3 regions of the Mesorhizobium sp. M1182 genome follow, and region 2 is predicted to be linked to each of the others. Evidence: predicted binding sites of a transcription regulator. Region 2 holds the regulator's gene; each other region holds the start of a gene.
The links. Region 2 encodes PhoB, which activates phosphate uptake and scavenging genes when phosphate is short. Its sites were predicted from a motif close to TGTCATNNANCTGTCAT; they were not measured.

Region 1 (3,277 bases), on a different contig from region 2:
TCGAGGACGCTCACCACCGACATCGCCTCCCATTTCTCCGAAAGGTTGTTGCGGTCGTTGGGCGCGCCATTGTGCAGCCCGAAGCGGCCGAGCTCGGTCTTGTCGTTGATGTCGATGAGCGGCGTCAGCTTGGCCGGCGTCACCGATGGATCGAGCTCACCCTTGGGCGCCAGCGGCTTGTCCTTGTCGAATTCTGTGCCGGCGACATCGGTTGCCGCAGACACATCGACGACGCTGATCTCGCGGTGGAGCGAGGTGTCGCCCTTCAGCCCCTGGCCATTGCCGCTGTCGCGCGCCAGCATCAGGAAGGTCTTGTCCGACAGCGCCACGATTTCGCTCTGCGCGGCGATCTTGGTTTTGCCCTTGGCATCGGTGAACACCGGCAGCGGCACGACATATTCATGCGCGAGCTTGAGCTGGCCGGGATCCGAGGCATCGTAGACCAGCGCGCGCGTGTTCTGACGCGTCGAGGCGGAATCGCCGCCATCCTGCCTTGGGGCCGACTGCAGCACGGCAATCAGGAACTTCCCGTCCGGCGTCAGCGCCATGCCTTCGAGGCCCTGGTTGTTCTGACGGCCGGTTTCGGGATCCTTCGGATCCGGGTCTGCCGCGCCAAGTCCCGGATTGTTGGAAGCAAAGTTTGGCGTCTCGTGACGCATCGGGACAAGCGCCGCCGGCGGCTGCGTTGCCGACATCAGACGCCCATCGGCGGAGAAGCGGTAGATGTTCGGACCGTATTCGTCCGAGATGAACATCGTGCCGTCGGGCAGCCGTGCGATCGCTTCGTTATCGAGCGCGAGCTTGCCGTTGGCTTCGGGCAGGATCGGCATGTCGTCGGTCGCGGCACGCACGCCGTTGAGCGGATCGAGGCCGGTTGCGTCGGCGCCCTTGTCGTCGGTCAAAAGCATGGTGTCGGCAAGCGTCGCCGTGAGGCCCGATTGTTCCTGGCCGGTGGCCGGTGCCGCACCCGGCGCGATCGGCGCGAACTCGAGGGCGATCGTGTTGAGGCGCGGACGGTAATCGGTGGTGCCGACGACATTGTAGCCGCGATCCGGCAGCAGCCACAGCGAGCCCTTATAGCCATCGGCGCCATGCGTCCAGCCGGCAGCGTCGATCGACATACCCGAGCCCGAGCCAAACGTCTCGCCGAACTTGTCCTTCTGGCTGGCCGGGATGCGGCCGACACCGACCAGGCCCTTGTTGACGAAGCCGACGCCGCCGACGGTCGCGGCGTTTTCAGCCAAGGCCGGGGTCAAGGCGGTGAACATCGCCAGCGCGACGGCGAGGGACGCGGTTCGGTGCAGGTTTTTCATGGATATCCTCTTTTGAGACAAAGCTGCCGGGATATGAAAAAGCGCCGCGTGGCATCGAGGATGCCGCGAAAGCCTTCGGAGAAGCGATCTAGGACGCGAACATGATACTTGCGTGACAGTGCCGCGCTTGCTTGTCCCCCATGGTCGCAACTGGCCTGGGTATGGCGAATTCGTCGTCGCCGAGCGAGCAATTAGCAACTTTACAAATAATCGTTCTAATGTAAAGTTATGACAATGGAAGGTCCCCGATGACTGCCTATCGTTTCGCCACCCGCCTCAATTCCTTTGCCTCGCGGCCACAGTCCGAGTGGCCCGATCTTGTCGGCAAACCGTCCATGCTGCAAATGGCGGCACGTGCGGCGAAGGTTGCGGAGTTGACCGATCTCGACCTCAACTTCCCCGACCATGTCGATGAAAAGCCTGCGGAAATAGCGCGCAAACTCGGCGATATCGGGCTTTCCATCAATGGTTTCGCCATGCGCTACTATTCCAATCCGGCTTTCAAGCTCGGCGCCTTCACCAACCCGGATCCTGCCATTCGCCGCGAAGCCATCGACCTGACCAAGGCCGGCATCGACGCCACCCGCGAGGCGGGCGCCAGCCTGATGACCTTGTGGCTCGGGCAGGATGGCTTCGACTATGCCTTCCAGGTGGACTACGCAGCGCTCTGGCAACACGAAATCGATGGCATTCGTGAAGTTGCGGCGCATGATCCGGGCTGCCAAATCAGCCTTGAATACAAACCCAACGAGCCGCGCTCCTACAGCCTGATGCCAGATGCGGCGACTACATTGCTGGCGATCCGCGAGATCGGCCTGCCAAATCTCGGCGTGACGCTCGATTTCGCCCATGTGCTCTATGCCGACGAGCAGCCGGCCTTTGCCGCAGCACTCGTGGCGCGACACAGCAAGCTGCTCGGCGTGCATCTCAACGACGGCTACGCCAAGCGCGACGACGGCCTGATGGTCGGGGCCGTGCATACGCTGCAGACGATCGAGCTGCTCAGGCAGATCCGTCGAGACGGCTATGCCGGCGCCATCTACTTCGACACGTTCCCCGACATGACCGGGCTCGACCCGGTCCACGAATGCGAAGTCAACATCGCGACTGTCAAGCGCATGCTGCGCTTCGTCGATCGGCTGGAAAAGGACAATCGCCTGTCCACTGCCGTCGACCGTCAGGACGCGGTCGCCTCGCAGGCCATCATCCAGGAAGCCATGCTCGGGCCGGACAGCTGAGGCCGGCGGCATAGACCGTTTTTCAACAAGGGAGGAAGATCATGAAATTTCTACTTGCCACCGCTGCCGCTGCCCTGATGGCGCTGTCCATCGGCTCGGCTTTTTCCGCGGACCTCGCGCCGCTCAATTCCGACACCGAGAAGGATCGCATCGACTGGTCGCAGCTCGAGGCCAAGTTCGGGGCCTTCCCCAAGCTGCCCGAGGGCACCAAGGCGGGTGCGGTCTCCAAGACGCTGACCAACGAATACTGGCGCTCGCTGGGAGAGGGCTACAAGTCGTTCGGCGACCGCACCGGCGTGCCCGTGGTCTACCAGGCGGCGCAGAGCGAGGGCGACCAGCTCGGCCAGCTCACCATCGCCGAAGGCCTGGTCACGCAAGGCTACAACGTGCTGCTCGTTTCGCCGCAGACCGACTCCAACCTGCAGCCGATCATGGAACAGGCCAAGGCAGCCAATGTGCCGGTGGTCAACGTTAACGACGCGGTCATCCCGCAGGCTGAGCACTATGTCGGCAATGTCCAGCGCGACAACGGCGTGCGCGTCGCCAAATGGTTCATCAAGAACCGGCCGGACGGCGGCAAGGTCGCCATCGTCGAAGGCCAGGCCGGCGTCTACGCCGCCGTCCAGCGCACCGACGGTTTCAAGACAACGATCACCGAGGCCGGCAAGTTCGACGTCGTCGCCAGCGTCCCCGGTAACTGGGATCGCCAGACCTCCTACGACGCGG
Region 2 (3,277 bases):
CAACCAGTTCTGGAGCAGCAATATCAACGCGCCGATGGCCAGCCTGCCGGTGACCATCTTCCAGTTCGCTCTCAGCCCTTACGAGGAATGGCAGCAACTGGCGTGGACCGGCGCACTCATAATCACCCTGACGGTTCTGGGCTTGAGCATCCTCGCCCGCAGCCTTACCGGACGCAGAGAGGACAGATGACACAGATGTTGTCCCCAGACATGACGATGACCGAAACGGTCACCGAGAAGACGAAGATCGAGGTCAAGAATCTCAACTTCTACTACGGCCAGAGCAAGGCGCTGAAGGACATCAGCCTGTCGCTGCCCGAGCGCAGCGTCACGGCCTTCATCGGCCCTTCGGGCTGCGGGAAATCGACGCTGCTGCGTGTGTTCAACCGCATCTATGAGCTCTACCCAAAACAGACGGCCGAGGGCCAGGTGCTGCTCGACGGCAAGAACATTCTCGACCGGTCGCAGGATCTCAACCTCCTCAGGACCAAGATCGGCATGGTGTTCCAGAAGCCGACGCCGTTCCCGATGTCGATCTACGAGAACATCGCCTTCGGCGTCAGGCTCTACGAGAACCTCGGCAAGTCCGAGATGGACGGCCGCGTCGAACAGGCGTTGAAGCGCGCCGCGCTGTGGAGCGAGGTCAAGGACAAGCTCAACGCCAGCGGCTTGAGCCTATCCGGCGGCCAGCAGCAGCGGCTCTGTATCGCCCGCACCGTGGCCGTGAAGCCGGAAGTCATTCTGCTCGACGAACCGGCTTCGGCCCTCGACCCGCTGTCGACTGCCAAGATCGAGGAACTGATCGACGAATTGCAAGCCGACTACACGATCGTCATCGTCACCCACAACATGCAGCAGGCGGCGCGCGTGTCGCGCCAGACGGCCTTCATGTATCTGGGTGAACTGGTCGAGTTCGACCGGACCGAGAAGATCTTCACGTCGCCCCGCGAGAAGCGCACGCAGGACTACATCACTGGCCGCTTCGGCTGAGCCGTTCCGATCATGCATATGAGGACAGGACCATGGGCGAACACACAGTCGCTTCTTTCGACGAGGATCTCGAGCAGATCAGCAAGCTGATCCGCGACATGGCCGACCTCGCCGGTTCGATGGTCGGCGGGGCGACCAAGGCGCTGTTGAATTCCGACAACGTGCTGGCGCAACGCGTCGTTTCCGACGACGCCATCATGGATGCGCGTCAACGCGAACTGGACGACCGCGCTATCACCCTGATCGCCAAACGCCAGCCGATGGCCCACGATCTTCGCCATGTGGTCGGAGCGATCCGCATGGCGGGCGACCTCGAACGCATCGGCGACCTTGCCAAGAATATCGCCAAGCGCGTGAGTGCGGTCGGCCTCAGCGCCACGCCGCGGGACCTGTCGCATTCCATCGACGCGATGGCGCAGCTGGTTCTCATCCAGGTGCAGGGTGTCATCGAGGAATATGCTGCAGGCGATGCGGCCGCGTTGGCCAAGCTTCGTGCCGCCGACGAGCGCATCGACGTTAAATACACGTCCGTGTTCCGCGAGCTGTTGACCTACATGATGGAAGATCCGCGCAACATCACCGCTTGCACGCACCTGCTGTTCTGCGCCAAGAATCTGGAGCGGATCGGCGACCATGTCACCAACATCGCCGAAAATGCGTATTATGTGCTGACCGGCGAGCAATTGCCGGTCAATCGTCCGAAGCAGGACGAAACGACAATGTCCGCACCGGTGACATGATGGGGGTGCCCAGCCGATGATCGCACCACGCATAATGGTGGTGGAGGACGAGGAGCCGTTGGGTGTGCTGCTCCGCTACAATCTCGAATCCGAAGGCTACCAGGTCGAGGTGGTGACACGCGGCGACGAAGCCGAGATCCGTTTGCAGGAGAATGTGCCCGACCTTTTGGTGCTCGACTGGATGATACCAGCGGTTTCCGGCATCGAGCTCTGTCGTCGGTTGCGGGTGCGCCCCGAAACCGAGCGGCTGCCGATCATCATGCTGACCGCGCGCGGCGAGGAGAGCGACCGGGTGCGCGGTCTTTCGACCGGCGCCGACGACTATCTGGTCAAGCCGTTTTCGACACCGGAATTCATGGCCAGGGTCAAGGCGCTGCTGCGGCGCGCCAAGCCGGAAGTGCTGTCCAGCGTGCTGAAGGTCGGCGACATCGTGCTCGATCGCGAATCGCACAGGGTCTATCGCAAGAAGAGCGAAATCAGGCTCGGGCCGACCGAATTCCGGCTGCTCGAGTTCATGATGCGGCATCCGGGCCGTGTCTTCTCGCGCAGCCAGTTACTCGATAATGTCTGGGGGGAGACAATCTACATCGACGAACGCACCGTCGACGTGCATGTCGGGCGGCTGCGCAAAGCCGTCAACAACGGCCGGATGCCGGATGTCATCCGCACCATCCGCGGCGCCGGCTATGCGATCAGGGAAGATTGACCCGCCTGGTCAGGCTACGTTCTTTCTGACGCTGGGCCTCATTTGCGCGCCCGGCGCGAAAATCTCCTGGTCGACGAAGCTTAACGCCCGCATCGCGCAGCCTTCGCGGATCAGAGGCAATTCGTTCGGCTCTGTATCGAAGGAGATCGAGCCTGAATGCTGGCCGCCGGCGGTCTGGGCGATTGCCTTCCGCAAGGCCGGCTCGATCAGATCGAAGGCGGCGGCACTGGCGCCGACCATCGCGACCGGTGCCGGATCGATCAGCGCGAACAGCGAGCCGAGACCGAAACCCAGCGCTTCGCCGGCCTTGCGGTAGGCCTCGCGTTCCGGCCCATCTTTCTCGCGCGCCCGGGCCGCCAGTGCGCGCATGTCGGCGTCGCTGACGTCGGCGACCGGTTCGCTGTCTTCGCTCATCTGCCTGGCGTTGCGCCAGATGGCGTAGTTCCCGGCATACGCCTCGATGCAGCCGCGCCGCCCGCAACGGCAGAGCGCGCCGCCCGGACGATGGATCATGTGGCCAAATTCGCCGCCCGAGGAATGCGTCCCGGTGAACAGTTCGCCCTTCAGCACCAGCCCCATGCCGATGCCATGCGAAAGCAGGATGGCGATGAAGTCGTCGCGATAGCGATCCGGATTGCGCCAGCGCAAAGCCACCGCCATCATGTTGCAGTCGTTCTCCACCGTTGCCGGGATGCCGAATTCGTCCTCCAGCATGTCGGCAAAGGCGATGTCGGTCTGCGGCGTGATCGGCGACCACAGCATGGCGCGTGCAGGGGAGTCGGTAATGCCCTGAATCGCCAGGGCGATGCGGGCGACACTGCGGACGTCAAGATCTGGATCC
Region 3 (3,277 bases), on a different contig from region 2:
CGGTGCCGGCGCGGTGGTGTCGAAGGACGTCGCGCCCTACACCGTCGTCGCCGGCGTACCGGCCAAGCCGATCCGCGAACGCTTCGACCGCCGCACCGCGGAGCGCTACCAGGCGCTCGCCTGGTGGGACTGGGACCATGCAAGGCTGCGCGCCGCGCTCGACGATTTCCGCGAGCTGGAGGCCAATCAGTTTTTGGAGAAGCATGGGGGTTGACGCCCTGAATAAGTCAGCCGCTCAGGCAAATGTCCAAAATAATAGAAAGAAATCCTAACGTAATAAGAATAGCAACACCAGTCTGATTTAACCTGATAAGTTCTATAAATTTTTTGTCATAACCAATATCTATAAGCGATTTGGTTTTTTCCTCAACTTTATTTGCAAAATTTATCGTAACTAGAACGATTAAAAAAATGAGAATCATTAGAATAATGGCCGCGTCACGCCCATTTCCATAATTGTACAAGTATCCAGATATTGGATGGTTCAAGCTACCAACCCGATATATGGACGTCAAAACCAGGGCCACTGTGAAACTCATCGCAGCGACTACCCCTGCAGCATACAGTCGCAACCACTGGCGCCAACGTAGCAATTAGGAAGCCTCTCTTTGATACGAGTTTGAATCTTTATTTCAATCTTGATGATGTGGAAACCCCGGCAGCATCACTTGGCGAATCATGCCTTTGATATTCTACTTCTTGGCACGGTTTTCATGTCCCTGACACATCGTCGGGGCAGGACGCGGCCTTCCTTTGGAGATCGCAATGCCTGTTTCAGTCAGACCTTCGCTCGCCGGATTCTTTGCCGGCTCGAACCCGACCCCTCCGGTGCATCTCGGCAGGCGCTACGACACCTCTGGTAATTTTCTCAACGAGCCCGGCAACACGGTCGTCTGCCATCTCGTCAACGGCTCGGCTTCGGAAGCGGTGATCATCGACGTGCGTGAGCGCATGCGCGCCATGCCTGATGCCGACGGGCTGGCCTTCACGCCCGTCTCCAGCCTGCACATGACGCTGTTCCAGGGCATCATCGAATACCGCCGCCGGCTTCCCTATTGGCCGGAGGATGTGCCGCTCGACACCAGCATCGACGACATGACCCGCCTCTATCAGGAACGCCTGAACGGCTTCGAAGGCTACGGCGCCTTCAAGATCAAGGTCGTCGATGTCGTGCCGACGGGCTTGACCGTTGCCGGCGCAACCGATGAGGACGTGCATATCCTGCGCGCATGGCGCGATGCCTTGTCGGCGCCTTTCGGATACCGGCATCCCGACCACGACACTTACGTCTTCCACATCACGTTCGCCTACCAGATCCGGCGTCTGGCGGACGAAGGGGCGTCCGAGTGGCAAGATCTGTTCGACGATTGCCTCTCGCTGTTTGCCCGCCAGGCTCCGGTGATCGAGCTGCGGCCACCTGCCTTTTGCCGCTTCAGGGACATGGAGCATTTCGAGGAGTTGCTGATCCTCGGCTGATCCCATCCAAGCCGCCCGGACGGCAGCGGTTTGGGTCAACTCGCCTTCGCGCCAAACGCGCCTGTGGGCAGTAACAAAACTGACATCAATCCGACACCGCAGGTTCATGCCGTTGCGCTAGCGAGGGTTAACAGACCTTCAACCGCGACTGGACTGGAACTTACCCATGTCAGCAACGCCAGAAATGTCAGCAACGCTCGAAATTCGCGGCGTCACCCGCCGGTTCGGCAAGAACACCGCTGTCAGCAATGTCGACATCTCGATTCCGCACGGTCAGATGGTCGGCATCATCGGTCGCTCCGGCGCCGGCAAATCGACGCTTCTGCGCATGATCAACCGCCTCATCGATCCGAGCCAAGGATCGATTTTTTTTGACGGCGCCGAAATTTCCCGGCTGCGCGGCTCGCCGCTCCGACGCTGGCAGCGCGACTGCGCCATGATCTTCCAGCAGTTCAACCTGGTGCCGCGCCTCGATGTGCTGACCAATGTGCTGCTCGGCCGGCTCAATCACCGTTCGACCGTGTCCAACCTATTTAGCATGTTCTCCCGCGGTGAATGCGCCGAGGCGGTTGCAGCCCTCGAGCGCCTCGACATCGCCCGCACCGCCCTGCAGCCGGCCGGCACGCTTTCCGGCGGCCAGCAGCAGCGCGTTGCGATTGCGCGCGCCATGATGCAGCAGCCGAAGGTGTTGCTGGCGGATGAGCCGATTGCCTCGCTCGATCCGCTCAACGCCAAGGTGGTGATGGATTCGCTGCAGGACATCAATTTGCGCGAGGGCATCACCGTCATCACAAATCTGCATACGCTGGATACGGCCCGCACCTACTGCAACCGCATCATCGGCATGGCCGCCGGCAAGGTCGTCTTCGACGGCCCGCCTGAAGCCCTCAACCGCGAGGCCGTGCGCATGGTCTACGGCGCCGACAGCAATGGCGGCGAAATCTCCGAGGCCATCACCTCCACCAGTGTCGCCATCAAACAGAAAATCGCTGCATCCGCCGGACCGCTCGAGCCCGCATTCCCGGGATATTGAGAACGACCTGATCGCCCGCCCGCGTCAAAGGCACCTGTCAAAAAATTCGAACGCTACCGGCGCGAGGCCGAGACCAACAGGAGAGAGATAATGTTCAGGAAGATGGTTTTTGGCGCCGTTTCATTGCTCGCCATCGCGGCAAGCGCCGCTCACGCCCAGGATATCAAGGAATTCCGCATCGGCATCCTTGGCGGTGAAAACGAAGCGGACCGGCTGCGCAACTTTCAGTGCCTCGCCGATCACCTGAAGTCCGAATTCGGCTTCGAGAAGGTCTCGCTGTTCCCGGCCGCCGACTATGACGGCGTTATCCAGGGCCTGCTCGGCGGCACGCTCGATTTCGCAGAGCTTGGCGCGTCGGGCTATGCCAGCGTCTACCTCAAGGATCCGAACGCCGTGACCCCGATCCTCACCACCCAGCAGACCGACGGCGCGACCGGCTATTATTCGATCGGCCTGGCGCTGAAGTCGTCCGGCATCACCGACATCAAGTCGGCCGAGGGCAAGAAGCTCGGCTATGCCGACCCGGATTCGACCTCCGGCTACCTGATCCCGCTGACCCAGATCCCGAAGGACACCGGCGCTTCGAACGAAACCTTCTTCGCCTCGACCCAGTTCAATGGCGGCCACGAGAACAACCTTCTCGCGGTTCGCGACGGCAAGGTCGATGTTGCGATTGACGACTCCTCGGGCATCGGCGACTTCAAGAACGGCTACACCTCCGGCACCTTCCACAAGGAAGTCGCCAAGGGCGCCGTGGACCCCAACGAT

Region 1: a site for PhoB is predicted at 1,415-1,431, ahead of NKH33_RS11550 (esterase-like activity of phytase family protein). Genes of this name have one in related genera too.
Region 3: a site for PhoB is predicted at 1,557-1,573, ahead of phnC (phosphonate ABC transporter ATP-binding protein). Genes of this name have one in related genera too.

The regions. Positions count from the first base shown of each region.
Region 1 is NZ_JAMYMD010000007.1:144,041-147,317, reverse strand. It holds gene NKH33_RS11550 (esterase-like activity of phytase family protein) at 1-1,313, opposite strand, end outside; gene NKH33_RS11545 (TIM barrel protein) at 1,562-2,551, shown strand; gene NKH33_RS11540 (sugar ABC transporter substrate-binding protein) at 2,593-3,277, shown strand, end outside.
Region 2 is NZ_JAMYMD010000003.1:154,330-157,606, reverse strand. It holds gene pstA (phosphate ABC transporter permease PstA) at 1-190, shown strand, start outside; gene pstB (phosphate ABC transporter ATP-binding protein PstB) at 187-990, shown strand; gene phoU (phosphate signaling complex protein PhoU) at 1,023-1,730, shown strand; gene phoB (phosphate regulon transcriptional regulator PhoB) at 1,747-2,436, shown strand; gene NKH33_RS05655 (ROK family protein) at 2,446-3,277, opposite strand, start outside.
Region 3 is NZ_JAMYMD010000002.1:453,888-457,164, forward strand. It holds partial or broken gene NKH33_RS04730 (DapH/DapD/GlmU-related protein) at 1-214, shown strand, start outside; gene NKH33_RS04735 (DUF1868 domain-containing protein) at 766-1,476, shown strand; gene phnC (phosphonate ABC transporter ATP-binding protein) at 1,643-2,509, shown strand; gene phnD (phosphonate ABC transporter substrate-binding protein) at 2,600-3,277, shown strand, end outside.